One region of the Sporomusa sphaeroides DSM 2875 genome, then DNA from elsewhere that is predicted to be linked to it. Evidence: riboswitches for the same ligand, from Rfam matches in the RefSeq annotation. Region 1 holds a riboswitch; the other holds the start of a gene.
The links. Region 1 has a riboswitch for cobalamin ahead of SPSPH_RS03165 (sirohydrochlorin cobaltochelatase). Riboswitches for the same ligand answer to the same signal wherever they lie in the genome.

Region 1 (15,678 bases):
GCAACAGGCCTGTTGTATATTAGCCTTTGCCTGCCCTTGGCCGCCTATGCCCGAAAATTGGAACGCCAGACGGAGGTGAGCCGCGCATGATCAGTGATCTCTTTGCACCGGAAATACTCTTGTTCCTGGCTGACGGCCTGCTAATCACGCTGGAGATTGCGCTTTTTTCCATCGTACTCAGCCTACTGTTGGGCATCGTTCTGGGGGTAGCCCGCTTTTCCGGTCACCGCATCTTTGCTCCGGTTGCGGCTGTATATGTTGAAACCGTGCGGAATACACCGACACTGCTCTTTATTCTCGGCTTCAGATTTATGACCAACTTGCCGCCGGTACAGGCAGGAATAGCAGCGATGACGGTATTTACCTCAGCCATTGTTGCCGAAATAGTCCGCGGCGGTTTGAACTCCATCCCGCAGGGACAGTGGGAGGCCGGCAAGTCTCAGGGCTTTAGCTATGTGCAGATACTCCGGCATATCGTGCTGCCGCAGGCGCTGAAAAATGTCATTCCGCCCCTTGTCTCTCAGGGAACAACGGTTATTAAGGATACTTCCTTTGTCTGGGCGGTAGGTATTGAAGAATTGACCGGCAAGGGCATGATTATTATGGGCAAATATGGTACAACCGCTCAGGTATTTACGCTGTTTGCCATGATCGCTGCCACATATTTCATACTCAACTTTGCCTTGTCGTCCTATGCACGCTCCCTGCAGCGCCGGCTGATGCTGAGCAATTCTTAAATAAGGACAACTGCCTGTCAAAAGGCCGGTTGCTCGTTACTGAGTAACCGGCCTTTATTATTGAGAGGTATCTCAACCCATTTCGCTCCGGCTTCTGCGGCCGCCGCTAACATCTACATGCAGTAACGCAACTTTCATGACCACTTTGCCCCTTTCCCTGATGTGCCAGATACCACTCGATAGCCACCTGTTTTAACGCACACTCGGCGGCATACCCCTGATTGCCGCAGCCTGCCCCGTACCAGCGGGCAAAGCACGCACCGCCGCACAAGGAAAATGAGGGGCAGTGCCGGCAAAAACTCATTCCTTCCTGAATCAAAGACGCAACTTTTTTCTGTCTGGCCTTATCCAATCCTGTTGTTACATGTCCCAGACAGAAATCTGGATTGCCGGCCAGCGATGCGCAGGCATACAAATTTCCCTGTGCATCGACAAAAGCTGCTTCGCCGTTCATGGCATGACAGTGACCAAACCCCGGCATCTGTTTCCTGGACAGCGTGTCCACCCGTTCAACCTGAGAAAAGAGCAGGGATATGCCGGTCTGTTTAGCCATACGTTCCGCTGTCTCCAGGGCTTCTTTTACTCCCTGCCATACGGCAGCCGACGAAGGCGGGGTAACCGCACCGCCCTTACCCTGGGAACGTAAGAGATCAAAGCCAATCCGCCGTACATTTCCCAGGTAATAAGCCATTTCTACAATACCGGCCAAATTTTTCACGTTTTCATTGGTAACAACACAGGTTATACCTGCAGCCATCCCCTGGGCAGCTAACTGGCCGGCACCTTGTAAAATCTGGCGGCAGGTTCCCTGACCGTCAGGCAGGCAGCGCTGCCTGTCGTTGACATCCGGCCGCCCGTCAAGGCTGATGCCGATACCTACCTGACCGGCTTTCAGCACAGCCGCCATTTCCCGGGTCAGCAACGAGGCATTTGTCTGCAGCTGCAGGATGGCAGGCAGGCCATTTTCCCGTACATGACGGATAATCTCTTGCATTACCGGAAAGTTTAGCAACGGCTCGCCGCCGGTGAATTGCAGGATAAAGGCCTGGCCGTCCGCTGCCGCCATTTCCACGGCAGCAATCCCGGTGGCGGCATCCATTAGTTCCGGCGGATGTTCGTGGGCATAACAATACTTGCAGGCAAAATTACATGCACCTGTCAGGCTCAATATTAGCATTCTCACCATAGCAGTTACCTGTCACTCCGTTCTTCGAGCTCACTGTCAATATCCAGATAGATTTGCTGCAATTCCTGCCTGGTCTTATCATCAACCTGCCATAGGCCGCGTATCCCGGCCTCCAGCAGCTTTTCGGCAATCCGCTGCAGCGCCCAGGGATTAACGTCTTTCATCCATTCCTGCATCTTCTGATCAAGAGCATATTTCTCCGCCAGGCCGTTGTACATCCAATCCTCCATCACCGCGCTGGTGGCATCCCATTCGTAGCAGTGAGCCACCACCGAGGCTAAGTCAGCCGCGCCTTTATACCCATGCTGTTTCATGCCTTCAATATATTTGGGGTTCATGACTTCACCGCGAAACAGGCGTTTAAATTCTTCGTCCAGACTCCGGAGCTTGACCTGCCGGCGGTTGGAGCTATCGCCACAATAGGAGCGGGGGGCCTCCCCTTTCAGACTGCGGACAGCGGCAATCATACCGCCATGGTAGGAATTAAAATCATCCGAATTGAGCATATGCACTTCCCGGTTATCTTCGTTTTTCACAGTAACATCCAGGCTTGCCAACCGGCGGCTGAAGAGCTCCGGCACAAAGGCACCGCTGCTCTTGGCGCCATAAGCATGGGCCCCCCAGCGTACATATACTTTGGCCAAATCGTCAATGGTTTCCCAGTTCTTTTCCTCCAGCAGGTGGCCAACACCGGCACCATAAGTGCCTGGCGGGCAGCCGAACACCCGGTAGCAGGCCTGTTCCCAGGCAGCCGCTTGCTCAATACCCTGTCCGGCCAGCTGTGCCGAATCTGCCAGGACATGCTTGCGGATATAGTTAACCTCACTGCTTTCTTCCAGATTGGCGACAAGGCTGACAGCTTTGTCCATCCATTTTACCGCCATCGGCAGGGTGTCGCGAAACAAGCCGCCAATACGGGCGGTTACGTCAATCCGCGGCCGTTTGAGCTCTGCCAGCGGAATAACCTCTACATCAACAACCCGTTGGCTGCCCCGCTGCCATACCGGGCGCACGCCCAGAAAATAGAGAAATTCGGCAATACACTGTCCGTGGCTGCGCATATTGGCACCACTCCAGAAAATCATACCAATATTTTCCGGATAATGGCCTTCGTCGGCAATGTAACGTTCAATCACACCGTCTCCCAAAGTCTGACCCAGTTCCCAGGCAGCCGGAGTCGGCAAGGTCCGCGGATCAACCCCATAGAAATTGCGGCCTGTCGGCAATATATCGGCCATGCCGCTGGTGGGTGCACCTGCCGGTCCGGGTTCGACAAACCGGCCTTCTAATGCGCCCAGCAAATTGGTGATTTCCTGTTCGGTCTTACTGAGATTAGGGGCAAGTGTCTGACAGATATACCGTACCGTTTGCCTGAGCTGTTCTTGGCGTTCAGGACCGGCTCCGGCAGCCCACGGCAGTTGTGCCGCTTGTTCAGCCGCTTGCAGGTCAAAATCATGGTCGCACAGCCAGACAATAACCTCCCGGCACTGCTGTCCGATTTCATCCAGCAAGACGCCGCAGGTTTTGCTGCCATCCGGCAGCAGCTTACCGCTCCCGGCCAACAGTTCATAGTAGTCATACCCATGCATGGCTGCGATGGTTTCGGGAAGTGACGGCGTATCCCCGTTTGCCAGCCGGGTCAGGGCCAGCAAATATTCGATCAAAGTGTCCCCTTGCGGCGGACAGCCAAGGACATGCAGCCCTACCCGGATCTGCATGTTTTTAATATCGCTGATATAGCCGTGCAGCCGCTGCACGTAATCGTCAAAGGTTTCGCCTGCCGCCTGTCCCATATCCTCTTCAAGCTTGGCTTCCACCACCTTTTCGGTGATCAGGCTGGCGACAACCTGGATATTGTCCGGCTGGTTTTGGGCAAAATGGCAGTATTCATCCAGCAGTTTTTCCAGCTCTGCCAGTTGATCATAGGTACCGGACTGACTCATGGGCGCCGGCAAATGCCCAATCAGGCAGGCTGCCCCGCGCCGCTTGGCCTGAGTACCCTCACCGACAATGCTGATAAGATAAGGATATATATTCGGCAAGTCACCGATGGCTAAATCCGGGTAGCAGGTGGCCGACAGGCCTGTGCCTTTGCCTGGCAGCCATTCCAGTGTGCCGTGGGTGCCCACATGCACAACGGCATCAGCCTGCCAGATATCCCGGATCCAGTGATAGTAAGCCAGGTAATGGTGGGTGGGAGCACAGTCCGGCGAATGATACAGCTTGCCGGGGTCCTCGCCAAAACCGCGCGGCGGCTGTACGGTAATAAAAATATTGCCGTTCAGCATACCAGGCACCAACAGTTTTTCGTCATAGTTAAATACATCACCCGGCGGCTCGCCCCAGTCCCCGCTAAGTTGTTCCTGCGTCCGGGGCGCAAGTAAATCAAACCACTGGCGGTACTCAGCAGCCGATACCTTGCCTGGTGCTTGCGCTACCACCGCCTCGGACAAAAAACGGCGATCGTTGGTAGCGGCAGCCAGCAGACTATCCATAAGCGCCCGGCTGTCAGGCGGGATGGCGTCAACTGTATACCCCCGCCCGGCCATACGTTCTAAGAGCAGCCGGATGCTGGCCGGCGAATCCATTCCCTGGGCACTGCCAATATTGGAATTGGTAGCCGGATAATTATGAAATATAATAGCAATTTTCTTTTGGCTATTGGCTTTGCGCCGCAAATTGGACCATTTGGCGGCTTTGGCGGCCACCCGCTCAATTCGTTCCGGCAGTATCTGGTATTTTGTCGTACCGTCAGGCATTTGTTCTTTGCCGGCGATGGGAACAGCATGCAAACAGCCGTCAAATTCGGGCATGGCAATACTGCAGGAAATTTCCATCGGGGTGAGTCCTTCTATGCTTTCCTGCCATACCTCCCGCGGCCGGAGTAAGGTATAGGCCTGCAATACCGGCACGCCCAGCTTATGTAAAAATTCCTGATCAACAGGCTTGCCTACCGTCAGGGAAAATTTAAAGGTATTAATCAGCACATCAATTGCCGGCAGATTCTTATAATAAAAAAAGGCATTCACAGCATCATCGACTCCCGGGGCGTTAAGCTCGGCGTTACGCGCCCAATGGCTAAAGACGGCAATAACATTAAGCCCCCGCGCTTCGATAGCCTCAATCAGCCGGCTCTGATAGGTCAAATCAGACCATATCCATTCATCCCGGGGAAAGACGATGCCGACAGTCCCTTGCCCGGGCTTGCAAAACAGCTGCCGGTATTGCTCGGCATCGGTAAAAAATGCAGCGGCCCGCGGGTGAAAAATGCCATTCCAGGCCAGCTCGCACGGCGGCTGACATTCATAGGCCTGCTGACAATAGCGGTTATTGAGCCATAACCAAAGGTTACGGTAATTGTCCAGACCGCTATAGGATAAATACCGGCGCATGGTGTTCCTGTCCTCCGGCGTTACGCCGCCAAGCGCATCTTCCGGCTGTATTTCACTTGCCAGCATAACATGCCTGATTTTATTTTTCCTTAAAAACTCAACCGCTTCCTTGAGAAAACGCGTATCCCGTCCCATTCCCATCCAGGAAAACACCACCAGGTCACTGGCAAGAAAGCTATTTTGCCACTCGGTTCCCCATGCCAGAGTGTCATGCAGGAAAATGACATCACCTTCCTCAGACAGATATTTCTCTTCGATTAGTTGCTCTCTGGCCTTTTCCATCATGACAAATTGACGGTCAATATTGCACATAAACAATATGCGTCCCATACCACTCACTCCTCTCCCAACTTGCTCCAGCCAAGCGCACTCTTGCACGATCACCAGCCGGTATCTAAAAATACTGCGGGTAGGCCGCCTGCGCGATATCCTGCACCGCCTGTACAATATACTGGGAGGTGCTGTTAAAATGCCTGTCAGGCACAGCAATCAGCTGCCGGTCCTGAATGGCTTTGACCGATTGCAGCGCAGGATCATTTTGGATATCGTCGGCGAATTTTTTCATATCTGTTGTGCCGGTATAATCCCAGACAGGCAGAATAATGATATCCGGATTAATGGCAACCAGCTGCTCTTTGGACAATAATGCCCCCCTCTCCAGTCCCGCTGCCGCCGCACCATTGATTACCCCTGCCTGCCGGCAAATATCTTCAAAGGTACTGTGCTTACCGTTGGTGCCGCCCATGAGGCTGTAATAGATAACCACCTTTTGCTCACCGGCGGCAATGTGCTTCACTCTGTCGCTAGTCTGCGTCAGTTGCCGGTCCATGTCGGCCACCACCTGTTCGCCGGCCTCTTCCTCCCCGACTACGCGGGCAATTTGCCTAACCGATTGTTTCACTTCTTCAATGGTGTCAGGTGTTTTGTAAACATAGACCGTGAGACCTGCGTCCCTGAGAGTTTGCATAAATTCCGCCGGATACCAGTCAGGCATCAGCACCAGATCGGGTTGCGTCGGGATAACGCTCTCGGCATTACCCCGTACTTTACCGGGAATGGCTTTGGCTTGTTCTACTATATTGGAGATACCCCCGTCATCTGCCAGGTAAGTCAGGGCGGCAATCCGCCGGGGTGCTACCAGTGCCATCAAAATCTCATCCCCGCTGATAGAAAGTGATACTATTCTCTGCGGTTTTTGCGGCAACCGGACTACATAACCGGTACTGTCTGCCAGCTCATAACTGCCGGAACCGCTGTCAGTTCCCGGCGGATTTATACTGTTTGAACCGGTGCAGCCGCCGGTCAGCAACAGCAGCAAGCCTACAACCGCAAGGATAACAGTGTGCAGAAAATACGGCTTCCATTGGCTGTTTAGTCCCATAACCTCATCTCCCTACAGTTGATTTCAGTAAAGAAACTCACTGTCTTGCCAGCAGGGTTAACTTATATTCCCCGATTACCCGGCCATCGTCAAGCTGGATAGGGGCTTCTATTGCGGCTGCATAGCGTTCGTCAGGACTTACCGCCGCAGCAATACACGGGCCGCCGCTGGTGGCTGCGTAATCAACCAGCCGGGTTTCCGGGATGGTAACAATATACAAGCCATGCATTGACGGATCCTTGGAACGGACATTCCGGCCTACGGCCAACACGGCCAGCTTGCTGCCTGCAGCCATTTCCTCAATCGTGCCGTCAAGTTTATAGCTATTGATCAGCTTGCCCTGCATGTCAAACACAAACAGGCTGTTGGAGTTAGGGTGCTCCACCGGGGTTGGCAGCTGCCAATTGGCCTTATTGTAGGTATTGCCTGTTGTGTATACGGCATATTCCCCTATGATCAAACTATTGCTGCCGGTGGCATTAATTGTGACACCGCCAATCTTCTGCGGGTAGCTGATACTGCGCTGCCATAATTTCTGCCCTTCCCGGCTGTCAAATAAAAAACAGCGCCCGTCGCTGGCAATAGCAGACGCATACTTTCCGTCAGGGCTAAGCTCAGGGCTTGTACGCATGGTAACATTCTGATAAGGCGGGACCAACTCTGCGTAATTGCTCCACAATACAGCCTTGAGCCCACCGTCCAGACAATAGATATTCTTGTCATACCGATAGGTTGCCACATCAAAATTAGCGGTGGCAAACGCAGCCTGTTCACCTGCCTTATCCACACTAATCCAGCTTACCCAGCAATCCAGATTGTGATCAGTGGGGAACATACCGATCCTTTCCCCGTCAGGTGTAAATTTATAGATACGCCCGGCATACTGGTTGCGCCCGTCGGCGTGCTTGATATACCGCTGGGCCACGGCATAAACCATACCGGCGGCATCTGTCCGGATGGCGGCTATACCGGGATAGGTTTTTTCCTTAATATTGACACCCAGTTCCTGTACACTGGCCTGCCGCCACAGCTCACTGCCATCTTTGACGCGCAGGCACACCAGCCATCCCTGCTGACTGCTTTCGCCGACAAGCACCGAACGGCCGTCCGGCGAAAATTCCAGTGCGGTCAGCTTACCCAGCCCCATGTTTTTACGCCAGATAAGGCTGCCCTTGGTATTATAAAGCAGCACTTCCCCTGTTTCCGAACCGACGGCCAAAAAGCTGCTATCAGGGGAAAATCGGATAAAGCCCCGGTTAAAGCCCATTCGCTGATAATTATATACTTCCGTTTGGCCTAAAACCACTTCCATTACTTTGCCATAAGCGCCTGTCTGTGTACCGTTTTGTTTGCCAGTCAGGCTCACATGGGTGCTCATGCCAAAAATATGGGCGGCTAATGCTCCTAACGTACCGAGAAATAAGAGAGTAATTCCTGCTGTGATGACTTTTTTCATAGTTTTACAGCCACACCTTCATCAAATCATATACCCCCCGCAAGGATGACACATATAAGAAACCGTTAAATTGCAGTGAATCCATTATCTTAAGAAGTATCAGACCCACCACTGTCAGCAGCAGGCTATGGCAAACCAGGCGTTCCTTGCAGGACCATACCGGCAAAGGCACCTGCGGTGTTTCCCGGCCAAAGCCGCGGCTTTCGACAGAAGATGCCAAAGTCGCCGCCCGGCGCAAAGTCCGTGCCAGAATGGGAAACAAGGTTTGAAAGGCTGTTTGAATGAGCCGCCGGGGCGATATTGTCCGGAACGGGTTAAAGCCTCTGAGACGCTGTGCCGTCAGAACAACACCGGTCTCCTGAAAAATGACCGGCAGAAACCTGAGACCGGTTATCAGCATAAAGCCCAGTTCGTAAGGCAGCTTCCAGGCCAGCAGGCTGCGCAATAACTGCCGGGGATCGGAGGTCCAGTTAATCAGGAGGCCCAAAGCCAGCATAGTTCCTGAACGCAAGGCCTGCACGGCGCCATATTCCAAGCCTTCCCGGTAAACATACACCCCTCCTGTCAATGCGCCGATTCCCGGTGCGGCCGGCGACACCAGACAAGCGATAATGGTTCGCGGCTCACTGCTGTAAAACAGCGCCTGGCTGGTCATGGAACCCCAAATACCCAGTAGAATAAAGACCATAAGGATACGCCACCTGCCCATAGAGGAGCGCGCCAGCAGGTGCAGGCTCAGCACCAGACAAAACAGCAGAAATAGTGAACGCGGGCTGTCCACCAGCAGCACCATAGCTGCCAGCAGGAGCAATAACACCAGTTTTGTCCGGACATCAATCTTATGAAGCAGGGTGTTCCCCGGTGTAGCTTCCCAGACATGCCTGTCGTACATATCCTACCACCTCCTCCACAGTAAGCGCGGTGCCGCCATACAGGGCCTGAGCGGCAAGCAGGATCGCAGGCGGTTTAAGTCCGCTGGCCTTAAGCATGGCCTGATCCTGAAAAACCGCAGCCGGTGTGCCGTCGGCCACAATTTGCCCCTGCCGCATAACAATGATTCGATCGGCAAACCGTGCTGCCACCTCGGTATCATGGGTGCAAAATATAATACTGCCACCCTGCCGGGTATATTCCCTGAGCAAGAGCGCGATATCCTCAATATGGCCAATATCCTGGCCTGTTGTTGGCTCATCCAGCAGCAGGACCTGCGGCTCATTGGCCAAAACGGCGGCAATAGCCACCCGCAAGCGTTGACCGCGGCTCAAAGCCAGCGGGAAATCCTCCCTCAAGCCGCCTAAACCTAGCCTGTCTGTCAATAGTTCGCAGTACTCTGTCCAGCCGTCGGTATTGTCTTTGCTTTGCTGGCGCAGGCTAAAACCGATTTCCTCCTGCACAGTACTGTTAAACAGCATAAAATCCGGATTTTGCAGCACCATTCCCACAGCCGGCGATACTGCCCTAACCCTTTGTCCCAGTATCTGCATTTCACCGGCTGCCGGTTTAAGCAACCCGCCCAGCAAGTGCAGCAAGGTAGACTTGCCGGCCCCGTTACTGCCCATAAGGGCAATAAATTGGCCTGCGGCAACTGTCAAATCAACCCCGTTCAGCACCATTTGCGCCGGGTTATCATAATGAAAAAATACTTGTTTGGCCTGGATTGCCGGTATTGGCAACAGGTGTTGTCCTACAGGCAGCGATGCCGCCGCTGCGGGAACCGGACTGATAGCGGGAACCGGAATGGCATAATGCTGCCGGATGGCTGCCACGGCATCGTCAACCTGAGCCGAACGCGCCGCAACCCCCAGATGATGACAAAGGGTAACAGGCTGGGGGAGCCTGAGACCGTAAGCAGCAAACATTTCCTGGCAGTTGTAAGCCTCTTCACGCCTGCCCTGCCAGATGAGCCGTCCGGCATCCATAATGGCTGCCTTGTGACATAAAGGCAGTACTTCATGCAGGCGGTGCTCAACAATAATAATGGTAATTCCCAGATTGGCATTCAGTTGCTGCAATACGGACAGCAATTCCGCGGCTCCCTGCGGATCAAGCTGGCTGATAGGTTCATCCAGTGCCAGTACCTGTGGTTTGGCTGCCAGTACGGCGGCTACCGCCAGGCGCTGTTTTTGTCCTCCTGACAGTGCATGCACACTGGCTTTTGCCTTATCGGCAAGACCTACCAAGGCTAACGCTTCTTTGACCTGAGGTTCGAGCTGAACTGCCGTCATTCCCATATTTTCCAGGACAAAAGCCACTTCATCAAACACGGTTGTGGAAAAAATCTGATCATCCGGATTCTGAAATACCATGCCCACGGTACGGCTCATCTCCGCCACACTCAAGCCACTCACCGAACGTCCGCCGACAACCACGTCTCCCTCAAGCTTGCCGCCGCTTTCATGGGGAATCAGTCCGTTAAGCATTTTTAACAAAGTGCTTTTGCCACAACCGGTCGCACCTGTCAGCAGCAGGAAATCGCCTGGGGAAACCCGGAAACTGACGCTACTGATACTGGGACTGCTGCGATGCCGATAGGTAAAGGAAACATTATTAAAGCATACTATACTGTCCATTGGTCAATCTCCCCCTACTCTGGCCAGTCGTTTGCCTAAGGCTGTGCCACAGGCGGCGCCGATTATGGTATAGATAAAGCCGTTAAACAGTAAGACCAATGCAATATACCAGGCAGCATAATACATGCGGTACAAAAACGCCATCGCCTGCAAGCTCACATAGGCTGCGATGGTATCAGCCACCGCACAGCTGACAGCCAACAGCGCGATCTTGTCCCAGGGTATGGGGTTGTCTTCCCGTTGCTGCAGCCAGCCATACATGCCACTGCCATAAATCAGCAGCTCCAGCAGCAGCGCATGCAGACCATAGGATAACAGGCCAATGGGTGAGATTTGACCAAATGCCAGCATCCCGAGCAGCATGCGAACAACGGTCATCAGCGCCACCACCCCGGGCTGGGGAATGAGTATGACCAGCGCCACCACCATCATATAGAGAAATATGCTGCTAAACAGGCCGGTAATTAAAAATCCGAATGGGCCCAGCAAAATATGAAAAAAATCATTTAATAAAGTGGACGGTACATTGACCACCGCAAAAGCTGCCGCACCAAACAAGGCAATGGTTACCAGCCAGCGTGTTTTCAGCACCGCCAATACTCGCCGCAGGCGCTTGAGGGAAAGCAGCAAGCCTGTCAATACCGCCAGGGCGGCACTACTGACTACTATCAGGGCTTTGTTGTCTTTTTTGATAATAGTAAGCGGCACTTCGTACAGCAACGGCGCCTTGACCCCGTCGCTCAGTTCTGCCCGGAGGATATAATCCCCGCCGGTCAAATTGCGTTCATCCGCATATACAGGCAGCTGCAGGCGCTGCCGGGAGTCACCGTTCAAAGCCGTAAACATCTCTAAATATTCCTTGTGACCATCCAGCGCGCCGCCATCGACATCTTCATTGGTCGCACCGGGAGTAAACAAGCCGCTCACCGGCTGACGACCCGCATCTAAGAGATGAACGGTAACAATAACCAGTTTTTGCACCCCGGCTGGATTGACAATATCCACGCCCAGGTGAGTTACCGGGTGAATGGCCTCAATTTCTTGATTCGAAGCGCCTTTGCCAATAAATAAATTTTTGTAGTAATCCCATTGTCTGTCCCGCAGCACCAAGACATTGCGCCCTACACGGTCATCGGTTTTGCCGTCCTTATCCAACGGCAGAACCATACCTGCCAGTGTGACCGGCACGGCGGCGTCACCGGTACCGGCCCCTACGGTAACCGGTATCTGCTGTGTATTGTCTCCTGCCGTCACGGCAGCGGTATACCTGCCGGGCGGCAAATCTGCCGCCACCTGCAGGGACAGCAAATCATACCACTGACTATACCCTCCCGACAGCAGCATATCTCTGGTTAAGGAATACCGGTCTGCTTGCCTGGTTACCTCCCAGTTTTCCTGAGAACCGGCCGGGCTAAAGCCAGGCGGCAGACTGATGGTCACTGTCACCGTTGTGTCGCTTAGACCACGATGTTCAATACTAAACAGCGCTGCCGTCTGCCCGCCGGGAATCACAGAATCCCTGACCTTTCCCAGATAATACGGAAATTGACAGGAAAAAGATACTCCCTCCTGGGCCTGTCCGGTAATTGTCAACATTACCAACAGCACTGCCACGACGCCGGTCAGTGCTTTTTTGATGGTCAAATCCTTGCCCCCTTAGATAAAAAAAATACATTCCCGCGCTTACGCGTGGGAATGTATTTTCAGTTTTGATATATTTTGCAGCATCCGGCACCCCAGGGCCCGTGAGTCTTCAGCATACATACCATCTACTGTAATCCCCTCCCCATGCCTCGTGGGTAAAACGGCGACTGTCAGCTAGGCAGTTCTCCTGACTCTGGTTCACGGCTCATCCAAACCTTCCCAGGACTTTTCATCCCAGTGGCATATTCTTGGATTTGCTCCCCATTACAGTGGCGGGACCGCGCCGGCTTTTCACCGGACTTCCCTATTAAGCCCCGTAGGGCACCTAACTCTTTTGTTATTTGGTTTTGCTTTTAGTGCTTTTTAGCTTCCGGGTTATTCAGTTCATCAATGGCATCTTTAACATGTTGGACATAAATATCTTGAAAACCTGCATTTTCACCCAAGCCATGCACATAAGTGTCTACTTTAAAGCCGGCGGCAATAAGCTGGCTTTTTGCTGAATCCTCTTCATCACCGGCCATATCGTTGGTAGCATGGTCACCGGCTACCAGCATGAACGGCATAAGAGTAACTTTTTTTACTTTGTTGGCTTTTAATTTAGCCAGCATATTGTCGAAGGACGGATACCCTTCCACGGTGAACAGATATACGTTTTTATAGCCTTCATCCTGTAATTTAAGCTGCATGGCGGCATAAGCCGAATTTCCGGGATGGCTGCCACCATGTCCCATCAGTACAATGGCTTCGTCTTTTTTCTGTTTGGGGAACTGGTTTTCTAATGCTTTAGCAGCAGCTAAATAGTCATCAGGTTTCTCTTCTTGTCCCATAAAATACATAATAGGTCTGCCTAACGCAATTTTGTCAAAGGTTTTAGCGGCTTCATGATGTTTTACAACACCCTTCACCAAATCAAACTCTTCACCGGCAGCAATATGCAGCGGCTGAACAATAACTTCATTAAAGCCTTCGGCTTTTAAACGGTCAAGCGCTTCTTTTTCGGTATCGATTTTCACGCCGTCACGTTCAGCAATTCTTTTAATGATAATCCGGGAAGTAAAAGCCCGGCGAACTTCGTACTCGGGAAATTCTGCTTTTATTTTGGTTTCAACAGCTTCAATGGTTGTCTTTAAGGTTTCAGGATACGTAGTACCAAAGCTTACAACTAAAATAGCCTTTTTGCCTGCCTGAGCCGGTGCAGCCGCTGCCAGTGACGGAACCAGACTTACGCAGCCAAATACAGCCAGCATGCACAGGGTGGTGATAATCGAATAGATGTTTTTCATTGGCCAAAAACAACTCCTTCATATTTTTTGAGTACCGGACACGCCTTCGTTACCAGGATGATGGGAGCAGCCTGTGATTAAAACAGCAAACCTCTCAACCGTAGCGGTGAGAGGTTTGAACAGTAGCCCGAACAGAAAGCTCCTGGTGTGTAAACCAGGAGCGAATTAGCCAGTTACGCCATAAAAGCGCCTACTATAATCCCCTCCCCATACCTCGTGGGTAACAAACGGCGATTGTCAGATAGGCAGTTCTCCTGACTCCGGATCATAGCCTGCTTAAACCTTCCCAGAAAATACATCCCAGTGGTATATCTTAAGCCTGCTCCCCGTTACAGTGGCGGGACCGCGCCGGCATTTAACCGGTCTTCCCTATTAAGCCTGTAAGGCACCTATCTCTAACATATGTAGTTTTCTTATGAAATTAGCATAACACTGCAGGAAGTGATTGTCAATCCATATTAAGCTGAATCGTATCTACTATATCACGATAAATCAGCTGAATATTGTAATCACCGATACCATAATGCGGATATTTCTCGTTTATTTCTTTTATTACAAACGGTTTATCTTTGTTTTCTTTAACCATTTTTGTTATGGCTAACCGAATATCACTATTAGCGGAAATATAGTTTGTGTACAAGTTAATTCCTGCGTTTAATTCTGCAAAAACCGGATACTTTTCTCTTGCTGGCCATCTTTGCAAGAGAACCTCCCGGTATATCTCGTAATATCCCGCAGGGTTAATTTGATAGGATATAAGTATTATGTCCTGCAAACTATCATATTGCCAAAAATCGTGCCGGATAATATGCAAATGCACTTCCCCCTGATAGTTGCTGGCATCCAGATAGGCGCACAAGGTTAAAATATTCATCTGACAAAACATATCGGCATCAAACCATAATATAATCTCCGAATACGAGTGACTTAATAATGCCTCTAGTTCTGTCACCGTCAATTCGTTATAGCGCTCATAATCAACCTGTAAGGTTTCTGCCCGTAATTGAAAGAATTCCTCACTAAAAATTGTCTCCGCGCATTTCCCGGTAATCATGGATTCATTAAACGCAATAATCTTCTGGCCTGAAATGCCTTTAGTCTCTAAATAGGATTTCAGTATTGAGCCGTTAGCAATATGTAAAATCATACTACACATCCCTCTTATATTATCTGATATCAACCGGTTTATGCGAAATTAGCAACCGCTTTTAGTGTTTCTACTTTCCTTATATAACTGACAAATTGCCGGCACAGCCACGGATCAAACCGTGTCCCGGCGCAGGTTTCCACTGCTTGCAACGCCTGGCGGCCGCTTAGATTATTCGTTCCTTGCCTGTTTGTCATCTCATCGAAAGCATCGCAGATAGAAAGCATTCTGCTTAAAAAGGGAATTTCGGCTTCTTTCAGGCCTTCCGGATATCCTGTTCCATCATACCGTTCATGGTGATAACGAACAATAGGACTTATTTCCTTCAGCCCCACACTATTAAGGATGACCCAGCCATATACCGTATGAAGTTTGTGCATATCCTGTTCGTCGTCTGATAATGGTTCAAGTTTATTAAATACATTGCCAGGCAGGCACAATCTGCCGATATCATGCATTAAGCCACAATAATATGCTATTTGTATTTTTTTATCGGAAAACCCCATACAATCCGCCCATTCCAGCATGTGCATACCAACACTTTGACAATGCCTCAATGTAGCGGGGTCATAGTTGTGAAAAAGTTCCATTAACTTTTCAATTCTCCTCATTGGTATCCTCCTTGTTTATAAACCGTCTTAGTCAGTCAAAACCGTTAAAGCGAAGGGCAGGACCCACGACAGTGATGGGAGCATTACGCTATTATCTCCCGCTGCAATATTGCGGCATCCCCTGGAAAGCTGCGAGCCATAACACAAAAGTCTCCCTGCTGAAAGGCAGGGAGACAGACAAAACAGTAGCTATACCGATAAAATTCCGGCGTATAACATACGCCGGGACAAAATAAGCACAAGCCAAACTGCTGCGCTAATCCCCTCC
Region 2 (15,210 bases), 2.0 Mb from region 1:
TGTTAACCTTATCACTATATTCTACTATCGCGGTTGTAGTGTTTGAGTAACTATATAGCACATACCCTAATATTACGAGAAAAAATAAAATTGTCACCGTAAAAATAGCAGTAAGCTGTACAATGATCGGATACCGTCTGGTCGTCATTTTTGCCATCTCCTTAAAAGTAAATAAGTAAGTTGGTAAGATATAGCTATCTTGTTTTATTATGGCATAGTAACTTTTCGTACAGGTTACAAAACAGTTAAGGTTTAGTTAATTATGTACGGGAGTGCCAAATGGCACTCCCGTACATAATTAACTCTTAAGTCGGTTATCTCGTCTTACATATCTTGAACTTATATCAGAACTTGCACTGCATTCTGAGTATGCAGGCAAGCAAATATGGTTACAGTTTATTCAGTTCCGGCAGAGAAATAATGCGGGTGCATACTTTTTCAGCCAGTGCCTTATTATGGGTAACCACAATCAGACCCATGCGGCGGTCTTCAATAATCCGAACCATCAGTTCCCATATCTGAGCCTGTGTAATCACATCAAGCATTGTGCTCATTTCATCGGCGATTAAAAACCTTGTCTTTGGGCCAAGTACCCGGGCAATGCAAAAGCGCTGCATTTCACCACCTGATAATTCGCCTGGGCACCGCTCAAGCCACCCTTGTTCAATGCCTATGGAATCGAGTGTAAGTTGGTCCGGAACCCAGCCTTCATTTAAGATATCTTTCATGCGCCATAAAGGATTTATTGCCTTTTCCGGGTGCTGATAGATCAGTTGCACCGGACTGTGTCCTTCTTCCTGCAACTCCCTGCCATCAAGCAGTACCTCGCCAGATGTCGGTTTTATATAGCCTGCCAATATTTTAGACAACGTACTCTTACCGTACCCGGACGGGCCAACCAGGCCAACCCGCTCGCCCTCACCAACAGATAAAGTAACATCTTTTAGTATCCACGGCCCCTTCCGGTAACGGAAACTGATATTTTTTGCCTCAAGTAGCATGACAGCAGCGTACCTCCCCACCCCTGACTTTTTGCATTTTTATAGTTTTAGCGGTAGTGCACTCAACTGAGCTATGGCAGCAGCGTGCTGCGTAAGGGCAGCCGCACTTTAAACTGCCGGCATAAGGCTGGCCCCCTGCAATCGGCTTAAAGCCGTTTTGCGGCAAAGCATTCCATAGGGCCCGGCTGTAAGGGTGCCGCAGGGCATCACCGCCCTGAATAAAATCGGCAACAGGCGCAACTTCCACCGTTGTGCCGGCATAAAATACTGCAATCCGGTCGGCAAACATAAAAGCCAAATCAATATCGTGCGTAATCAGCATGACTGCCCTACCTTCATCAGCCAATTCCCGGAAAAATTTCATTGTCGTCTCAGCAATTTCGGGGCTGAGTCCCGGTGTTGGTTCATCGGCAATGATAAGCTTTGCATCGCTGATAACCGCCGTGGAAACAAGTATCCGCCGCGCCATGCCGCCCGACAGCTGAAACGGATATTTTTCCGCCGTTTCTTCAGACAGTTCAAATCGTTTAAATACCTGCGACTGCTGTGCTTTCGTACCATACAAGCCCTGCACCTGGGGACCGACTTTTTTAAGCGGATCAAGATAAGAGACTGACTGCGGCACCAGCGCAATATCGCGTCCCCTTAAATTCGCCTGAGCTTGAGGAGTAAGCTCTGTTCCACAATATTGCATACTGCCGTTGACAATAGCATTTTTCGGCAAAATTCCTAAAACCGCATGGGCAAGCAAGCTTTTGCCACTGCCTGATGATCCGGCGACTGCTACAATTTCCCCGGCTTTAATATTCAGGCTGATATCGGAAATAACCTGAAGCTCACTTTGCCTGAGCCCTTTGTCATACATACGGAATTTGACAGAGAGATTTTGTATATCCAATACCGGCACAGTATCATTGTTTGCCATCCCTTTTCCCTCCTAGTTCTCAGCGCTTGCCGGATTCATCAATTTTCGCAAATTTTCGCCGATCATATCCAACAGCAGTACCATAATGAGCAGGGAGGCACCGGGAAGTACGGTCAGCCACCACATTCCCACTGTCAGATACCGCATGGATTCGGACAGAATAATGCCTACCGCCGGTTCACGCGGCAAAAGTCCGAATCCTAAAAAGGTAATGGACGCCTCATGCAAAATGGCATGAGGAAAAAGCAAAATCAATCCCACAATATACTGCGGTACAACATGAGGAAAGATGTGTCTAACGGCGATTTTCCAGCGGCTTGATCCCAGCTTTCTGGCTGCAAGCACATACTGGGAATTCTTCACTGCCAATACTTCCGCCCGAATTACCCTCGCCAGCATCGGCCAGTGAGTCAGCGCCACTCCCAGCCATACCCCCAGCATGCCTTTCCCCAGGACGAAGGATATGAGCATTAATAAAATCAAATGGGGAATACCCTGCATTAAATCCACAAGCCACAGGATAAGGCTGTCAACCCTGCGTCCCATGGTAGCTGCCGCAACCCCCAGCATAACGGCAATAACCGAACTTACGGTGGCTGCCAGCAGTCCGATCCACAGACTGGTGGATAATCCCTTTACTGTTCGCATAAACATATCGCGTCCCATCCAGTCCGTTCCGAAGGGATGAACCAGTGATGGTGCAAGATTCTTCTGCTGAAACTGCGGTGCATAAGCGGAAGGGTCAAGGAGTACGCCGGCAGCGGCAATCACCGCTAAGATAAGAAGCGCACCACCAGTAGCTATCAACGTACGGGTACGAAGATTGAACTGCCAAAAGGATACACCCTTTTGGTCAGCCTGGCAAATTGTATGACTCATGCTATATCCCCTCCCTCCCTGATTTGCGGATCAATCAACGGATACAGCAAGTTAGCAATCAGATTCCCTGTAAAGACGAAAAATCCGCTGCATAAAGCAATTCCTAGGAGCAGCGGCAAATCCAGTTTTGTCCCGGCAACGACTGCCACATAGCCTAACCCCGTATAAGAAAAGACATTCTCAGCGAGTACCGACCCGCCGAATAATTCACTGATTGAACCAAACTGTAAGGTAACAGCCGGTAACAAAATATTACGCAAGCCATGGTGATAAACAATCTGCCATCTCGTTTCACCGCGGGCTGTGGCAAATACAGCATAGTCGCTGTTTAATACATCAATTAATTTTTGTCTGGTATGCAGAGCAATCTGGGAAGTTCCTGCGATCGCTAAAGTAAGGGCCGGCAATACCAGGTGATATAGGCGGTCGCCAAAGGTAACCTGTGCTGCCTCCTTGCCGATAGGCGTGCCCAGGGCAATGGGAAACCAGCCCAGCCATACGGCAAATACCATCAGAATGAGCAGCCCCAGCCAAAATGCCGGTGCAGATGCAATGAGCAGGCAATATACTTTGATGAAGCTGTCTACTCTCGTATGTTGGTAAGCAGCCGCAACAACACCTAAAGCAAAGCCGAAAAAACCCGAGAGAATCCAGGCAACCGCCATCAGCATTAACGAATTCATAAAATGAACCTGTATCACTTCCACCACTGGCTGCCGGTAATACATGGATGTTCCCATATCTCCATGGGCCAGTGCGCTGATCCATTTGCCCAACCGTTCCAGGGGTGGATCATTTAGACCCCAGTATGCGGCAATTGCTTCCCTTTGCTCCTGAGACACCGGATTTTCCGCCGTAATATAAGCTTCCACCGGATCAATCGGCGACGCTTGGACAAGCACAAAGGTTACAATAACAACCGCAATCAGCAGGCCGACACCCCGTATCAACGTGCGGCCTACATAGGTGGCCATATTCATTCGTATTTCCTCCTCTCAGACAAACCCAGGCCCCGGAGCAGACAGCACCGCTGCCGCACCAGGGCTCATTGCGGATTTAATTTAGTTTACTTTTTCCATGACCAGTCCATAATATTGCTAATCACAACAAACCCATGATCATGAGGATGCCATTTTTGTTTGCCAAGATCAAGACCGTCCCGGACAAAATACAGGTGGCTGATGTTCATGAGATAAATATACGGAGCATCTCCCTGAATGCTGCCGCCTGTCTGACCGTCCCACTGGGCTTTGCGCCAGTTCTCATTAGCTGTCTGCTCATCCAGCGCGCCAATTGCCGCATCCAGATAACCGTCCACAACAGGATTCTTATACGCAACAATATTAAACCATCCACCTTTGGCCGCAAACCTACTGTGCAGGGCATTCAGCATATAGACAGGGCTGTAGGCGCCGCCCCCCAGGAGAAAAGCATCTTTATGCTTATGGCTGACCCGGTCGGAAGACCCAAGTCCATCGGCAATAACCTGGATGCCCAGCGCTTTCGCCTGTTCACTGAATGCCATGGCAATCGATTCACGAGTGGAATCACCGGCCTCATAAACGAGATGGAACTCCGCGTTTAAACCATTCTTTTCACGGATTCCGTCGCCATTTGTATCAATCCAGCCGTTTTTATCCAGCAGCACTTTTGCACCGTCAATATCGCCGTCTTTCCATTTGATCTCTGTATTCTCCCATGGCAGATAATCGGAAATCGTAAATACAGGCTGTCCATACCCATTCAATACGGTGTCAATGATTTGCTTTCGGTTTACGCCCATAGCCAGAGCTTTTCTGATTGTAATATCGCTGGTAACCTCATTACCGACCTCATAACCTTCCCCGCTTTTGCCGCCCGGCTTTTGGACAGGCAGTGAGACAGAACGGAAATCAAAGGTCTTGCAGTCTACAACGTTATAGCCCGGTATCGGTTTGACCGCCAATGCTTCCGTCGTTTTTACCACATCTACCTTGCCGGCCTGTGCCGCTGCATAAGCGGCATCATTATTTAAGAATAAGAATACAATCCGTTTAAACGGGGCTTTACCGCCATAATAATCATCATTGCGTTCTACAATAAGCTGCTGACCTCTATCCCACTGGACAAACTTATACGGGCCTGAACCAACCGGCTGTTGGGCATATGCTTTGCCGTCACCATATAAATGTTCAGGTACAATTCCCAGGGTTGCAACCTGGTACGGAAAAATAGACATCGGATGCTTCATATGGAAAACAACAGTCTTATCATCAATGGCTTCCGCTTTATCCATCTCGGTTAAATCAACAAAACTGGCGGCTGCCTTTGTCTTATTAAAGGTAAAAGCCACATCCTTAGCAGTCAGCAGTTTGCCATCATGAAACTTTACACCTTCACGGATAGTAAAAGTCCAGGTTAGTCCATCACTGCTTACTTTATAATCGGTTGCCAGATCATTGACTATTTTGTTGTCCGGGCTGACATCCAATAACTTACTCTGAAATAAAGTTCCTCCCTGAGCGCCCCAGCCGGTAACCGGGTCAAAACCAGATGCCTTCTCGCCGCCGATAGCGACAACAATCTCGTCTTTCGCAGTTGCCTGTGGTTTCTCTTCTTTGCTGCCGCCGCAACCTGTCAGGAGAACACTGCCCAGCATAAGCATTGCCATAGTTATTGCAACGATTCTCTTATAACTCTTGTCACTCACTTTTCAATCCCCTTCCTTTCTGTTATCCAAACAGGCCATTTAATTAAAATACATATCAAAGGCTCCGTAATAGCGATGGTCGCGATCACCGGTTGTTTTTTCCTCCAGATTTTGATACTGCAGGGACAGACGGATACCGTCCATCACCATATTCTGATAGCCAAGCATAAAACCTTTGTGTCCGTTTTGATCAACTTTTCCAAAACCGCCAAAATTTCCGTAATGGCCCGGCAAGGCATTCTTCTCAATATCCCGATAGATGATGGCAATGGCCTGATCATGCGGTACGCGGTTGTTTACAAGACCTTCATATGTATAAAAGCCTGTTTGACGTTTGCCGCTTACCCAGTTATACGACAATTGTGCCGCCCATGCGTTGGGTGAGCCCGGGGCATCGGATTTTGTATAGTTAAGCACGCTGGTAACACCTTTTTTCATTTCCCAGGAAAGGCCGGCATCTACATAATTGGCCGCCGGAGTACTGGTTTTGGGGCTGGTATCGGCAGCAATATAGCCTATATTGTATTCAAAGGATTTTTCCGGAGCAAAATTCAGGTTTACGCCCCGTACATGCGTATCTTTTTCCGGAACCACCCAATAGCCGTCCAGTCTGGTCTTGTCAAACTGATGCCTCAACGCAAAGCCGTCGGCATCTCCCTGCAGCGCCATGGCCATATAACGCCCAGTAGCCAGCGGCAGGCGTCCAGCCTGAAACTGATTAACGCCAAAAAAATCTTTTACTTGAATAAAACTACGGGTAAAGCGCATTTCATTGCTTGAGTTGCCGCTGCCGAATTTACCGCCGGCCTGAATGCGCGATTTATAGCTGACCCGGTCATTGAAGTCGGCGTTGATATGCAGTCGCTGCCGCCAATTATAGGCTTCGCTGCCGGCGTGTTCAACACTGTCCACATCCATGGCTTCAATTAAGGTCTCGCCGTCAATTGTAACCGATGTTTTCTTTGCTTTCGTCTCTTTTGCCGGCTGAACCGGTTCTTGCGGGAGATATTGCTTCGTTTGGGCCGTCCGAACGCCCAGTGTATTAAGTTCTACGGCAAATTCCTGTGCCAGCCGGTCAATCTTCGTCTTTTGCTGTGTGTCAGCCTGCTCATATTTACTCAGGGCATTTGCTAAAAACCGAGCCATTTCATAGCGGGTAGCTACTTTATTCTTGTCATATACAGCCGCATCATAGCCTACAATCAGCTTGTCCTGCACCAATGCATCAATTTCTGCATAAACCCAGTGATTTTGGGGAACGTCGGCATAGGAATTTCCCTCCGCCGATAGCCCTCCAAAACTGGTCAACAGCGTCAATGCAAGTCCCGCAATTATCTTTTTTTTCATGCTTTCCTTCCCTTCTTTTATTATGTATCCTCTATGAACCAAAACGAGTATGAACTGCTTTGGTATAGATCATAGCTTTGCTCCCCTCCCATTACAGCGGCGGGATCGCACCGGCGTTTAATCGTTTTCTCTATGAATCCTATTTGATTTTTAAGTTTTAAATTTTCCACCTAATTAAGAACTGTTCTCATTATAGTAATGGAGTTTCTATTTGTAAAACGAAATATGTCGATAATAATTATCGATATATTAAATACACTGTACAGAGAAATAACTTACATTTATCAATTACCAATATGACCTGCGCAATAAAACAGCCCTTTCCTTTATCAAAAAGGAAAGGGCTGTTAATCAGTAAACGGGTTATATAACTGCCGTTTTTAATCCCCTCCTTGTCGCTCGCAAGTTAAACGGTGATTGTCATACAGGCAGTTCTCCTGGCTTTGGATCATCACGCTGCCATACCTTCCCAGAAATCTTTGTTCCCAGTGGCATAATCATGGCTTTGCTCCCCATTACAGTGGCGGGACCGCACCGGCGTTTAACCGGTTTCTCTATTAAGTCGCAATAGCGACACCTGTTTAATCCTATTTAATTTTTAAGTTCTAAATTTTCTACGCAGAATTAATCCTATTATAAATAAAGGAGTTTCTATTTGTAAAACGAAATTTACCGATAATAGCTATCGATATTTTTAATATAGTCTATAAGGGGTAAACATAATGGATATTGAAGTTTTGAAAACGATGCAAATTTTAACACAAACAAAAAGCTTCTCAAAAACGGCGGAAATACAAAATATTGTCCAGTCAACAGTCAGCGCCCGTATAGCTGAGCTGGAAAAAACGTTGGGACAAAAACTGTTTACAAGGGATAATCAGCATGTGTCCCTGACGCAGAGCGGTCTCATGTTTCTTCCCTATGCCCAGCATATATTGGAAGACTTCGAGAACGGCAAAGCCCGATTAAATTCTGCAGCCTTCTTCGATGACCGATTAGTCATTGGTAATACATATTCTGCTTTGCCAAATCTCTTATTCCCGGTTTATCACGAATATCTGCGCTGCTTTCCCCGTATCTCGGTAAAAGCAGTCGCCGGCCATTCAACTGATATTCTGCAGTCTTTGGTAGATGGTGTCATTGATATCGCAATCGTTTATCAATTACCAAAAATTCGCCGGTTTACAACATTTTTATGTAACGAAGAGGATTTTGTTTTCGTTTGTCCGCCAGGTGATCCGCTTGCGAGCCAGGCAGAAATGCCGGTCAAAGACCTGGGGAAAATTAATTTGCTGTTTCACAACTGGGGTGGGGTTTTCAGCGATTGGATGGCTCAATTATTGCCTGGATCACGCTGGTTTCACGCCAACATCGGCAATCCGTCTTTTATCGTTTCCCTTGTTGAGGAAGGTACCGGTTCAGCCATCTTAACCCGCTCTACTGTCAAAAAAGCTTTAATTAGAAATTCTGTCGTTGAAATTCCTTTTGCTGGCTCACCTTTGCCGCCCCGCTGGCAGACATATATTGTGGTTCATCCCAAGCGTCTTACCCGGCAGCCTGTTCGTGACTGGCTTGACATAATGAGTAAGCATGATCTGACAGCAGTACCTATTTAATCCCTCTTCCTCTTTTGTTTGTGCACTTACGAACACAAAGCGGTATCAATATTATCCTACTTCTCGATAACCAGCATAAACATTGGGGTGGAATGGTTTACATTCTACCTACCGCCATAGTTTTTTATGTCGAATCATAAAAATGAAGGTCCAAACCGGATGCACATAATATGTACATGCATCCGGTTTGGACCTTCATGGCCTTCTTTGAGCAAATCATCAACTGCGGCAGCGGTCGGCGAGGCATTTGGCTGCATCGCTGTAACAGTTTGAATCATCAATGTTATTCCTACTTTAAACGTTGAGGCAATGAAGTTAGTGCCTTGCATTTTTGACAGTAACCGTATAGTTCAAGAGAATGACCGATGATCTCAAATCTCAATCCCACTGTCTTTTGCAATTCTTTCTCATCCACCGGGCAATAATCCAAACAACTAGCCGTCCCACAGTTGAGGCAAATCAGGTGATGGTGATGTTCACCAAGGGCCAGTTCAAAGACCTTCGTATCCTTACCATGCAAGTTGATCTGATTGACAATCCCCATATTGACAAGTAAACCTAGATTTCGGTATACAGTGTCCAAGCCGATCTCGGGATTAGTTTGTCTGATATCATTGCAAAGCTCTAACGCTGTGGGAAACTTATCAAGCTTAAGTAAGGATTGGATTATTATCCTGCGCTGCGGTGTTATTTTACAACCTTTAGTCCGGAGCTTTTCAATAATATCGTTTAACAATGACAATACATCTCCTAATTAGTAACAATATTTTTTATCATTTTACTATATTTAAGGTAGAACCGGCAACAACATCCTTGCTCTCCCATTTTTGATTCGCTCAGGCCAAATATAACCGGAGAAATTTATTTCACGCTGCAATGATTCTGGAGCAGTTATACATCTTATTACTTTTCCCGCTTTGTCCAACTTTTCATAAATAATCTTTCCATCCTTAACTTCTTGTACAATGGCGATTAAGGCGTTACGGGCTTGATCAACCCCTACGATAAGAGCTCCCGGTTTTACGTCTTGTGGCGACGTTTTGACTATCCAGCCTTTTTGAGCAGCTCCTGTCAGCCAAAGATAATCTTCATCGCTCCAATTTACACCTGGAACCGGTGCTGCTTTATCGAATTCTCTGGCAAAATAGCCGGTGGCTTTGTTTACAGGAAAGCCCTTATACAAAGGGCCTGAGTCACACTCTCAGGCAAAGGCCTGATTAAAAGGAAACAGTACTATAATAAAAATAGCAACTATCCTCTGCATAGTAACCCGGCAATCTTTTTCTTTAAGAAATTTTATGATTTTGTTCACAGTTTCTCTTCCTCAGTTTTTTAATTAAGATTATTATTATTTAATATTTTACCTATTTAGAACAAGATAAGCAATACCTGGAAATAAATTTACAAAAAGTGGATATAAGTAATAGTCTTTCTATCTAACTCCTATCATAAGGTCAATATTTTCATAACACAATACACACCTAAATAGTAATATTATGATTAATTTTTTAGTATTTTTATTGCACATTAAACGAAAATAATTAGTCAATCTACAAGAATGGCATCCTTACCTTTCCATTAAGCGACAAAAGAGCTGCATGGAATGCTGCAACCAGCTTGTCATATCAACTTACCGCCTCGCATATAGAATACAAATGTATATCTAATTGGAGGCAGAAATGTTAATAATATCCCAGCGAAAGTGCTATACCAGAAAAAAACAATACTGGAGCAAAGTCATTATCCTGGTCGGGGCAGCGATATTGCTCCTATCTTATTTTTGCCTGAACAATTATACCATTCCAGTTATAACTCCATCGTCGTTTGATCTACCGACTACTCACTTCCGGTCACAGTGGCATGGAGTATTATCGCAGGGCATTCCCGGCCTGCAAACCGTAATTGAACCCCCCCATCCGCCGAAGAAGCCCCCGCATATCGTTAAGGCTGTGCTGCGTAATCTGCTCCTGTTCTTCACAGAAATAGACATTACAGATATCCGGTCATTATTTAGAGCTGAAATACCGGTTGCTTCCATATTCACCATACCTCCACAAGTTAGTATCGTAAGTCTGCCTAGTCTCCCTAAGGTAAGCCAGTCAGACTTGCCTAAAAGAGGAAAACCTTTGGTGGGAATTTACCACACTCACACTTCCGAATCTTTCATTCCAAATTCCGGAGTGACTCACACGCCTGGCGGCCAGCGCGGCGATATCGTGGAGGTCGGCGCAGCAATGGTTAAACAATTTGCTAAACATAACGTTATCGCCATTCAAAGTAGTGATATCCACGACTACCCCAGTTTCATGAAAGCCTATAATAAGTCGGAAATTACCGTGCAACAAATGGTCAAAGAGAACCCTTCGCTGCAAGCCTTATTTGATATCCATCGAGATGCCGGCAGGCGGGACGAAACTACGGTTGTCATTAATGGTGTACCGATGGCACGAATTTTGATTATCGTCGGAAAGGGCCAGCCGGGGTTGGAACAGCCTCGATGGGAACAAAACTATGCGTTCGCCAAGGCCATTGATGATAAATTAAATCAGTATTATCCGGGTGTATCCCTTGGAATGGATGTGGTAGACTGGCGTTATAATCAGCATCTGCATCCTCATGCTTTATTGTTCGAGATGGGTTGTCAATATAACACGAAAGAAGAGACTATCCGTACGATTGAAATTATCGCTGATATTGTGGCAGAGATACTTGCCAAATGATCGGGTTTGCCAGAACTGCAATTTGCAACCGGAAATTTACGCGAGTCAGAGTAAACTCGGATAGAAAAATTATAAAACAACGGCAACTTCCTAGCTAAAACAGTACAAGGGAGTTGTCGTTGCTTGTTTTGTAGGGAAATATCAACTTTACGCACCTTCAATACAGAAATTCATATCTGCTTCAATTTCGCCAATTAGTTTTTATATTAACTAGGAATATTATTAATTGTAATCAGCATATATTTACATCAGTCTTTATGTTGGTTGTCCTAGAATGCTTAGCGTCAGAGTTAAATTTATAAATTCTACTTTTTTCGAACAGTTTTAATGGAGGTAAGTTCTTTGCAAAAGTTTATTTTGTGCCTATTGATTATGATCGGAATTTTGTCCGAAAGTATTACAGCCTCAGCCCATCCTCATATCTTTGTCACGCCTAGAGCCCATTTTGCTTTTAGTGGTACGATCTTTACTTTTTTTAGTGTTAGATGGTACTTTGACGATATGTCCACGATGGAATTTGTCGGACCAGAAACACTGAACGCGACATTATCGCTAAGCACATCACAACAAAAAGAAATTCTCACACTGGAAGGGTTCCCGCGTCCTGCACAGCTTGCCAATTATTTTCGTGTAGAAATCGATGGCTCAGCGGTTGATGTATTGGCTCCCGCTGCCGTCAGCCTGACTGTGGATCAAGGGCAGCTGGTATACTCATTCACCATTGGCGTTTACCATCCGGTTAAAAAAGCTGTTAAAGTATGGTTTAACGACCGTTCCAACTTTATTGCATATCAAACAAGTTCCGGCTTTTTCACCACTTCGCAGTTAAAGGGACCCATCCCGTCTTTGACCATTCTCACCGAGCAATATATTGATAAGATAAATATTGCGCGGTAATCTGATTGGAGGCATTAGTCATGCTGATTGATTTAAGAAACTGCAGATCAAACAGGTTTACCATTTTATTTCTGGTAACTATTCTTTTGATTGTTTTTTTTCAGATCAATAATTTCAATAGGTGGGATCAGTTCATGTATTACATTACAAAGCTGCAATCAGAATTTAATAAAGACGCTGCCGTAAAAATTAAACTGCTGCGCGATAGCTACAGTACAGAGCTTTTTCAAGCATTACTTGCTTCTTCATTTTTATACGGGGCAATCCACGCGATAGGTCCCGGACACGGTAAGTCGATTATCACGGGCTGGATTCTATCCCAGCGACGTCATCTTAAGGATATTGCATTCGTAGCAATAGGCGCAACCTTTCTTCATGCGTTCAGTGCGGTTGCCATTGTTGTCTCTATTTTTTATCTTGTTGGAAAATATCTGCCCGGAACGATGGGAACCATGTATCTTTGGCTCAATGTCACCTCAGGAGTAATTTTAGCCATAACTGGCTTGCAATTGTTTGCCGAAAATTACAAGCACTATTCTAAACAGCCATCTACAACCAAGACGCCCTCTAATGACTTGCAATCGGTTCATCCCGCTTGGATTACCCTATCCATCGGCATTGTTCCCTGTCCGCTCGCGACTGCCATGTTTATCTATTGCCTAACCACGAATATGATTGTAAACGGACTGCTCCTTGTAGCAGCCTTCGCACTGGGAATGGGCCTAACACTCTTTTTAGTGGCTATGACTGTCTGGCTGATTAAGAATACGGCTACTCGCTCTTACAAATCCGCAACACCGGGGCGCTTTTTTACATTAATGAGCGCTTTATTCTTTATTCTATTCGGCTTATTGATTACACTGCCAAATATTCAAAAATTGCTCTAAGCATGGTGTACAAGTTGATTTCTGTCATGAGTTATGGTAATAAACTCTGTAACTCCAGCAGATCATACCATCATAAGTAACTCTTGACTGGGAGTAATTTAGTGCTATACTTTAATCAATAATATTACTATTTATGAATATTATTGATTTATTCAAGAGGTTTCTAAGGAGGAATCTATCATGTTTAGTGACAAAACGTTAACTTGCCGTGAGTGTGGTGCTGAATTTGTATTCACAGCATCCGAGCAGGAGTTTTTCGCTGAAAAAGGGTTTACCAATGATCCCGGCCGTTGCCCCGCGTGTCGGGCCGCCCGCAAGCGACAGTCAGGATCCGGCAGTGCCGGCAGGCCTCAAAGAGAAATGTATGATGCAATTTGCGCCGAGTGTGGTGCCAAAACCCAGGTCCCTTTCCGCCCTAGCGGCGATCGCCCTGTGTATTGCAGAGATTGCTTTTATAAACGAAAAGGATAACAAAAAAATAGGGCTGCCTTATGGGGCAGCCCTTGTTTTTCGATTAAAAGTGTCCTTGCACAGCACTATAAGCACTGTACTGGAACCGGTCAGCAGAGCAATTAACGATTGTCCAAGTAGTAGACTACACCGTTAAAAATTCCCTGAACGATTTTTGAACGATACGATCATTTCTCAATAATGCTGCTTCCCCTGCATTGGTCAGAAAGCCTGTTTCCACCAGAACGCTCGGCATGGAAGCTCAGTATTTCCATCCGCCTATGGATTGGCATAACAGCACCCATTGGAAACTCGTTCTGAGTATGGCTACTTATTTTGCTTGCATAATTTAATTAGTATGGAAGATGTTCTTATCTCTTTTAGCCTTGACGTATTCAATCGCTTCCTTACCGGTTATATGCTCGACATCAATTGCAATAATATAAGATTGCGTACATCCGGTGATTTCCTTATGTTTGGCTGCTTCCGGCTGATCTCCTGAATATTTTTCAACTAAAGCCTTAAAAGCTTCCAGCCATTCATCACCTTCTACAATTCTGGCTTTACCAAAAGCAATAACACTACGGAAATAGGAAGTATACTTTTCACTTATAATCGTATCTTCATCTATTACGGCAAAAGATACCTTGGGGTTCTTCCTGATAGCATCGACTTTATGTCCGGATTTCGCTGAATGGAAATAGATTTTGCCATTAAAATAAATATAGCTAAGGGGAACTGTATAAGGATAATCTTCATCACCTAAGCACGCAAGGACACCATTTGTGCATCTATCCATTACAGCTACGGTGTCTTCCACTAATAATAATTGTTTACCTCTTCTCATTTCTCTAAACATCGTTGTTTCCTCGCTTTCATCTCAGACAGCGTTTACTGCAGCCTGTTTTAAATATCTATCATGAGCTTTTCGGACATTTCACCGCTGGCAGCCTTACGCCCGCAGGGTCGCAATCAGTCGCTTAGGCTGCAATAACAGCCTAATGGCGTCCGCCGGCGACCGCACCACGATATTGGCCGCCGCCAATACGCCGGTACTAACTCCTTCTGGTCCCAGCACGCAAATTTTCAGCCCTGCAATGAAAAACATCGGCTGATCGTTGGTGCCATTGCCCACGACAACGGTGCGCTCAGCTCCCCATTCCTGAACGTGCCGGGCTTTTTCTGTTCCATCCTGGTCTTTTGCCAATATAAGCAGTTCCACCCCCGGCATGGCTGCCAATTCCTGACATGCCAAGCCGAAAGTATCTGCCGTAATCACTGCCACGTGCACTTTGGCCGCCAGTTCGGCCAGTAGTTGCCGCACATCGTCGGACATACGCCCGTCCTCAGCCAGCGTCCCGTTATAATCAAACACTACATGACGGAATTCATATTGTCTGCCATTGGGCAACTGTATGGAAATCATTGCCTTCACTCTCCTTTTATTCCGGTAATTTGTCAGCTACTAAAATAATCTGGCAACCCCGATCCCCAGCCATGTAGCAGAGAAACCGACCAGGACATTGAGCCCGACATTATAAAAAGCACGCAGCATATCTGCTTCTTGCATTAAATGAATCGTTTCGTAGCTAAACGAAGAGAAGGTCGTCATCCCTCCCACAAACCCCACAGTAATAAGCAAGCGCCAATAGGGGCTAATACTTAACCGCTCTGTTGTCATCGTCATGAAGGCACCAATAATAAAACAACCCACAACATTTACAATCAGCGTGCCATAAGGAAATTCTGCGCCAAACCGGGCAGCAGCCCAGGTAGACACTAAATAGCGGGCCGTTGCA

Region 2: linked by a shared signal. The riboswitch ahead of SPSPH_RS12555 (hypothetical protein) and the one ahead of SPSPH_RS03165 (sirohydrochlorin cobaltochelatase) in region 1 are both predicted to bind cobalamin.

The regions. Positions count from the first base shown of each region.
Region 1 is NZ_CP146991.1:696,680-712,357, reverse strand. It holds gene SPSPH_RS03210 (amino acid ABC transporter permease) at 1-90, shown strand, start outside; gene SPSPH_RS03205 (amino acid ABC transporter permease) at 87-737, shown strand; gene SPSPH_RS03200 (radical SAM/SPASM domain-containing protein) at 844-1,923, opposite strand; gene cobN (cobaltochelatase subunit CobN) at 1,929-5,645, opposite strand; gene SPSPH_RS03190 (ABC transporter substrate-binding protein) at 5,710-6,696, opposite strand; gene SPSPH_RS03185 (PQQ-binding-like beta-propeller repeat protein) at 6,734-8,152, opposite strand; gene SPSPH_RS03180 (energy-coupling factor transporter transmembrane component T family protein) at 8,157-9,044, opposite strand; gene SPSPH_RS03175 (ABC transporter ATP-binding protein) at 8,992-10,722, opposite strand; gene SPSPH_RS03170 (hypothetical protein) at 10,726-12,366, opposite strand; cobalamin riboswitch at 12,527-12,710, opposite strand; gene SPSPH_RS03165 (sirohydrochlorin cobaltochelatase) at 12,720-13,652, opposite strand; cobalamin riboswitch at 13,880-14,060, opposite strand; gene SPSPH_RS03160 (hypothetical protein) at 14,101-14,799, opposite strand; gene SPSPH_RS03155 (HD-GYP domain-containing protein) at 14,838-15,410, opposite strand.
Region 2 is NZ_CP146991.1:2,654,284-2,669,493, forward strand. It holds gene SPSPH_RS12525 (methyl-accepting chemotaxis protein) at 1-148, opposite strand, end outside; gene SPSPH_RS12530 (ABC transporter ATP-binding protein) at 390-1,001, opposite strand; gene SPSPH_RS12535 (ABC transporter ATP-binding protein) at 991-1,926, opposite strand; gene SPSPH_RS12540 (ABC transporter permease) at 1,939-2,805, opposite strand; gene SPSPH_RS12545 (ABC transporter permease) at 2,802-3,785, opposite strand; gene SPSPH_RS12550 (ABC transporter substrate-binding protein) at 3,872-5,494, opposite strand; gene SPSPH_RS12555 (hypothetical protein) at 5,534-6,841, opposite strand; cobalamin riboswitch at 7,252-7,437, opposite strand; gene SPSPH_RS12560 (LysR family transcriptional regulator) at 7,564-8,457, shown strand; gene SPSPH_RS12565 (hypothetical protein) at 8,592-8,735, opposite strand; gene SPSPH_RS12570 (Fur family transcriptional regulator) at 8,747-9,199, opposite strand; gene SPSPH_RS12575 (hypothetical protein) at 9,245-9,640, opposite strand; gene spoIIP (stage II sporulation protein P) at 10,137-11,177, shown strand; gene SPSPH_RS12585 (DUF1007 family protein) at 11,520-12,074, shown strand; gene SPSPH_RS12590 (nickel/cobalt transporter) at 12,095-12,961, shown strand; gene SPSPH_RS12595 (zinc-ribbon domain containing protein) at 13,142-13,432, shown strand; gene SPSPH_RS12600 (pyridoxamine 5'-phosphate oxidase family protein) at 13,761-14,270, opposite strand; gene SPSPH_RS12605 (HAD family hydrolase) at 14,364-14,837, opposite strand; gene crcB (fluoride efflux transporter CrcB) at 14,877-15,210, opposite strand, start outside.